DNA from 2 places in the Xenorhabdus santafensis genome. Region 2 is predicted to be linked to the other one. Evidence: predicted binding sites of a transcription regulator. Region 2 holds the regulator's gene; the other holds the start of a gene.

Region 1 (3,434 bases), on a different contig from region 2:
GAACATCCCCGGGTGCATAGATAACCGTCTGTTTATAAACACGGTGACTGGGATGAGCGAGCGCAGCCAGCAAAGAGGCAGTTTGAAAGACGAAGTGTACATTGCGTAATGGGTTTTCTATCAGAATCATGGAAATTGCAGGCATGGAGCATCTTGGGAGCTGAAACATGCAAGAGAGTTATAAGATCCTTGTTGTTGATGATGATATGCGTTTGAGAGCGCTATTGGAGCGCTATTTATCGGAGCAGGGTTTTCAAGTTCGTAGTGCAGCAAATGCGGAACAAATGGATCGCTTGTTAACCAGAGAGTCGATTCAATTGATTGTTTTGGATCTCATGTTGCCGGGTGAAGATGGATTGTCTATTTGCCGGAGGCTGAGAAGTCAGAATAGCTCGATACCGATCATTATGATATCTGCGAAAGGAGAAGAAGTTGATCGGATTGTTGGCCTTGAAATCGGGGCTGATGATTATATTTCCAAGCCCTTCAATCCACGCGAATTATTGGCACGCATGCGTGCTGTGTTGCGTCGCCATGCCCATGAATCGCCAAGAACACCGACACCGGTTGACGCTGTGGTCAAGTTCGGTAACTTTAAACTTGATCTTGGGACACGTGAAATGTTCCATCAAAATGAGCTATTGGCTTTAACCAGCGGCGAGTTTTCTGTACTGAAGGCTCTGGTTTCCCATCCGCGTGAGCCATTGTCCCGGGATAAGTTAATGAATCTGGCACGGGGACGGGAATATGGCGCAATGGAACGTTCTATTGATGTGCAAGTTTCCCGCCTTCGCCGCATGATTGAAGAAGATCCTGCCCATCCCCGTTATATTCAGACCGTTTGGGGCTTGGGTTACGTCTTTATACCTGATGGAAACAAGGTATGAGAAAGCAGAGGATTTCGTCATGCCCCCTGCTTTCCTCTGTCCTGTATGCAGTGTTGACACTGTTTTTGGTGCTGGCATTGTCTTTGATGATGACCGGGTTACTGGGCAGTTTGCTGACTGACTATCCTCTTGCCGACCTGCTGGTGAACGTAGAAAAACGGTCATTCAGCACGGAGTTTCCCTATCTCTTTATTGGTGTTTTCACTGGAGCCTGTGTGGTTGCGCTATCTGTATGCGCAGCCTTCTGGCGATATCTCCATATTCAGAAACGCGCCCTGAAAACCATACAAAAAGCCATCCTGCATATAGGAGAGAAAAAAGGGGCCAAGCCATTGCCGGCAGCAGGGGCGCCGGCCGTACGTTCGGTTATGCAGGCGGTTAACCAATTGTCAGACAGATTGGCATCACAAGACAGTGACCGGGCAGTATTGCTGGGCGGTGTAAGCCATGATTTACGCACGCCGTTGACCCGGATTAGGCTGGCAATGGAAATGATGGAGGGGAAAGATGAATTTCTCACTGAATCCATTTATCAGGATATTGAGGAGTGCAACGCCATTATTGATCAGTTCATCGATTACCAGCGGGCAGGGCAAGAGATGCCAAAGAGTCGCTGTGAACTCAATGAGTTGCTTGCTGCGGCTATTAAATCTGAAACTGTCATAAAACCTGAAACTACGGTGAGCCCAGCCCAAGGAAATCATGTTGGGATTGAGAAAAATCTGTCTGCCCATCCCATTTTTGTCATGGCTGATCCCCTTTCCATTAAACGTGTCATTGCCAATATGTTTACTAACGCCCAACGCTATGGCAATGGATGGGTACGAATCAGCAGTGGCACCACAGAGAAATTTGGCTGGTTTCAGGTGGAGGATAATGGTGCTGGCATGACAAAAGAAGAAGCGGCAATTTTGTTCCAGCCTTTCATGCAGGGGGGCAGAATTCGCAATGCGAATAATGATGGTAACACCAGTAGTGGCGCGGGATTGGGGCTTGCAATAATCCGTCGTATCATCGACTGCCATGCAGGGTATATCGAAGTAAATAAAAGTGAAAAAGAAGGTCTGTCTATCCGAGCTTATCTGCCATTGGATACAAAATCAGGTCAATAATCGTACTCTAAAAAATCCCGCTGTCATAAAAATGTCATAATTCATACATTTTACTGTCATTTAATTCACCTATTTTCCCTTCTGCACCAGTTTTTAATCTAAAAACCAAATTGTTAACGATATTCGACATGCGTTTTCAATTAATGATGCGTATCCCAGCGGGAGCCAGCAGGAGAGATAAATAGTATGAAACTAATGCGTACCACCGTGACAAGCATCATGGCAGCCGTAGTTACCATGACATCCCTGTCTTCATTTGCTGCTACCAGCCTGACGGGTGCTGGTGCGACATTTCCCGCGCCGGTATATACCAAGTGGGCAGATTCTTACCAAAAAGAAACGGGTAACAAAATCAATTATCAAGGCATCGGTTCTTCCGGTGGTGTAAAGCAGATTATTGCGAATACCGTTGATTTTGGTGCATCAGATGCCCCATTGGCAGATGAGAAATTGGCGGCTGACGGTTTGTTCCAGTTTCCAACGGTAATCGGCGGCATTGTTCTGGCCGTCAACATTTCTGGCATTAAATCCGGCCAGTTGATTCTGGATGGAAAAACCCTTGGTGACATCTACCTGGGGAATATTAAAAAATGGAATGATCCAGCCATTGCAAAACTGAATCCTGAGCTGAAACTGCCGGATCAAAATATTGCCGTGGTTCGTCGTGCAGATGGATCTGGAACGACATATGTTTTCACCAGCTACCTGTCTAAAGTCAATGCAGGCTGGAAAGATAAAGTTGGCACGGGCAGCACTGTCAAGTGGCCAACGGGGTTGGGTGGCAAGGGTAATGATGGCATCGCGGCCTTTGTTCAGCGCCTGCCCGGTTCAATTGGGTATGTGGAATATGCCTATGCAAAACAGAATAACCTCGCTTATACCAAACTGGTAACCGCAGATGGCTCAGTGGTTGCGCCGACGGCCGAGAATTTCAGCGCAGCGGCCAAAGGAGTGGATTGGAGCAGCAGCTTTGCCCAAGATCTGACAAACCAGCAGGGTAGCAGTGCGTGGCCGATTACTTCCACCACATTCATCCTCATTCACAAACAGCAGGCTAACGCCGCAAATGGCGCTGAAGTCTTAAAATTCTTCGATTGGGCGTATGACAAAGGCAAAAAACAGGCAAAAGATCTGGATTATGCCGTACTGCCAAAAGAAGTGATTAGTCAGGTACGAGCAGCATGGAAGAGCAACATCAAAGACAGCAGTGGCAAACCGCTATATTGATGAAGTTTCTGTATCCTGAATCAATCATTGTAAAACTTCCCCCCTTCGGGGGGGAAATAACCCAAAATGAGAATTAAGCGTATGGCCGAACGTAAAACGGCACTGAAAGCTCCAAGCAAAAATGGTGACATCATTTTCAGTACGCTGGTCAGATTGGCCGCGTTGCTGACATTGTTCTTGCTGGGAGGCATTATCATTTCCCTGATCT
Region 2 (3,434 bases):
CGAGCGCGATGTAATCAGCGGGCGGGAACGCCTGTGCGGGGAAGGCTTCCAATGTACCAATGTAAATGTCACGTACTGAGTCTGTGGTAGAAGCTCCCACGGTAGTGAGATGGCCGGTGGCAATGATAGGCAAAGGTTGGCCAAGTTTCTCCCGCAATGCGTAGGCTTGTTGGTAAAGCTGGTGGTAGTGTTCAGTAATGGCATCCTGCAATGCTTGCTGCTTTTGTGTACCGGATTGCCCAGCCTGGCTAACCATGATATCCCGCGGGCGAAGATAGGGGATCCCACAGAGGATAGCGCCGGCTTGACCGTCTTTGGTGTTCAGGATTTTTATTTGCTGTTCAGTTTCTTCGGTATCAACATTGGCAATCACGGTTGTATTCAGATAAGAGAGCAAGGCTTTGGATTCATTGAGAGTGGCTACTGAATCATGGTTTCCCCCAAGAATGACAAGCTGGCAGCCAGTTGCCTGTAGCGCCACAATAAATTTGTTATAAAGCTCTCGCGCATAACTGGGAGGAGAGCCTGTATCAAAAATATCTCCGGCAATAATCAGGGCATCAACATCATGTTGTACGATTTGTTCAATAAGCCAGTGTAAAAAGTGTTTATGCTCTGCGGCCCGATTCTTGGTAAAGAAATATTGGCCAAGATGCCAGTCCGATGTATGAATAATTTTCATGTTTTTCCGCCCGTGCCGGTTTTCTCTTAGCTACAACAAGTTTCTTAGCCATAACAAGCGCTAATTATAATGGGGGGAGGGAGGATGTCTTGCCTAATTTATTTCCGGATATTAAATATTCGTGCTGATTCGCATTAAAAATGAAATATGACACAGATGTAACATATTCCTTGCGAATAGGTTCGCAGCTTGGTAACAGAGAAATTATTGTTTTCATAAAATTGTCATAAAATTGACTCATAATAATATGGAGTTAATGTTGCTGACTTTTATGATATTGACAGGATTAACCATGGTTAAACGTATTTTGGTAGTTGAAGATGAAGTACCGATCCGTGAAATGGTTTGTTTTGTGCTGGAGCAAAATGGGTATCAGACCATTGAAGCCGAAGATTACGATATGGCGATAAAACACCTGTCAGATCCATACCCTGATTTGGTGCTATTGGACTGGATGCTTCCCGGCGGATCAGGAATACAGCTTATCAAGCAAATGAAACGGGACAACAATACCAAGGTGATCCCTGTCATTATGGTAACCGCCCGCGCTGAAGAAGAAGACAGAGTCCGTGGCCTTGATGTCGGAGCGGATGATTATATTACTAAGCCTTTTTCGCCCAAGGAATTGATTGCCCGGGTAAAGGCTGTTATGCGCAGAATCTCGCCTATGGAATCGGAAGATGTTATTGATATGGATGGGTTAATATTAGATCCAACATCTCACCGCGTTTCCAGCCAAGGGCAAGATTTAGAAATGGGGCCAACTGAATTCAAGCTTCTTCACTTTTTTATGACGCATCCAGAGCGTGTTTATAGCCGTGAACAGTTACTCAATTATGTATGGGGAACAAATGTTTATGTAGAAGATCGCACTGTTGATGTGCATATTCGTCGCTTGCGTAAGGCACTGGAAACCGGACAGCACGATAAAATGGTGCAAACGGTTCGTGGTACAGGATATCGCTTTTCCACCCGCTATTGATGGCCCGGATTCTGTTGTCATTGATGGGGAATAGTTGTCATTTCGGGTAACCAGAGCAAGGATTATTCGAGCTGCAATCAAAGATTTGTAATCAGAGATCTGTGGTAAAGGATCTACAGTCAATGAATCGAGTCTATAGTCAATGAATCGAGTCTATAGTCAGTGAATTATAGCCTTCTTATGCCGGAGAACATGGCGTGCTTGAGCGTTTATCTTGGAAGAAATTGGTATTGGGCCTTGTGCTTTTTTGCCTGCCCGCAGTGGTTTTGTCGCTGTTTATTGGACATCTGGCATGGTTGCTGGTCATTTCGTTATTTTCGGCTGTGGTGTGGAATGGCTATAACTTGCTGAAATTATCTGATTGGCTATGGCTGGATCGCAGTATGCTACCTCCGGCGGGGTACGGTGGATGGGAACCCATTTTTTATGGCATTCACCAAATGCAGCAACGCAATCGGAAACGGCGTCGAGAACTGGCATTATTGATCAAACGTTTTCGCAGCGGCGCAGAGTCTCTGCCAGATGCGATTGTCATAATGACTACTGAAGGCAATATTTTTTGGTGCAATCAGTTGGCTCAGCATCTACTTGGGTTTCGTTGGCCGGAGGATAACGGTCAGCATATTTTCAACTTACTTCGTTACCCTGATTTCAGTCGCTATATCATGGCGAGAGATTTTTCCCGTCCTTTATCCATCGAATTGAATAGCGGCAATATGGTGGAATTTCGCGTTATGCCCTATTCAGAAAAACAATTATTGATGGTTGTACGTGATATTACCCAAAAAAGATTATTGGAAAACGCCAGGCGGGATTTCTTCGCTAATGTCAGCCATGAATTAAGAACACCTCTGACGGTACTGCAAGGTTATCTGGAAATGATGCAAGATCAGGAGCTGGACAGTAAACGGAATCAGAAAGCCATCGGTACAATGCAGGAGCAGACTCGGAGGATGGATAGCTTGGTGACACAGCTATTGCACCTTTCAAAAATTGAAGCAGGGCCACAAGTTGACCTGAATGAGATAGTCAATGTTCCTGCTATATTAAAATTATTGCAGCAGGAAGCCTTGGCTTTGGGCAATAATCAATATGATATTGTGTTCAATGTTGATGAAAAGCTGCAAGTTTTTGGCAATGAAGAACAACTTCGCAGCGCCATGTCTAACTTGGTCTATAACTCCATTAAACACACCCCCTTGGGGACGCGGATCGAGGTTAATTGGCAAAGAGTCCCTCAAGGGGCATTGTTTGAAGTGAAAGATAATGGAATCGGGATCAGTGCGGAGCATATTCCGCGTCTGACTGAGCGTTTTTATCGTATTGATCGTGCTCGCTCGAGGCAAACCGGAGGAAGCGGGCTGGGGCTTGCGATAGTGAAACATGCGCTGCATCACTATAATAGCCACCTCGATATTTCAAGCACCTTGGGAAAAGGGGCTGTGTTTAGTTTTATATTGGCATCACGGCTTATAGTTTCTGAAAAATAGTTTCTGGCAAAAATAATTTTATTAAATAAGAAATAATTTAACGGGATTAAATGGTAACGAAACGGGCAAAAAATTAATTATTAATCAATATGGACACAAAAAGTACAAATCATATAGTGTGTATTCAGTGATAGATAACCATAATCACTGATTTTAAAATTTACTTTAGAATATTATTCTGGTTTTTTGTTTGACACTTGCCTTTTAGCGCTATAAAAGTTTTACTTGAGCTCAGTTGTTGGCGATTCTAGCTGTAATTACCATTATCATTCTGTATCTT

Evidence for each region. The regulator PhoB, encoded in region 2, activates phosphate uptake and scavenging genes when phosphate is short. The targets are predictions, from matches to a motif close to CTGTCATAAAACTGNCNNAT.
Region 1: pstS (phosphate ABC transporter substrate-binding protein PstS) is a predicted target of PhoB. The motif match lies at 2,020-2,039, and genes of this name have one in related genera.

What each region holds. Positions count from the first base shown of each region.
Region 1 covers NZ_VCDN01000011.1:88,491-91,924, forward strand. The annotation lists gene FE392_RS02090 (hypothetical protein) at 1-145, opposite strand, end outside; gene ompR (osmolarity response regulator transcription factor OmpR) at 168-887, shown strand; gene FE392_RS02100 (ATP-binding protein) at 884-1,999, shown strand; gene pstS (phosphate ABC transporter substrate-binding protein PstS) at 2,186-3,226, shown strand; gene pstC (phosphate ABC transporter permease PstC) at 3,308-3,434, shown strand, end outside.
Region 2 covers NZ_VCDN01000031.1:21,981-25,414, reverse strand. The annotation lists gene sbcD (exonuclease subunit SbcD) at 1-682, opposite strand, end outside; gene phoB (phosphate regulon transcriptional regulator PhoB) at 975-1,664, shown strand; gene phoR (phosphate regulon sensor histidine kinase PhoR) at 1,862-3,154, shown strand.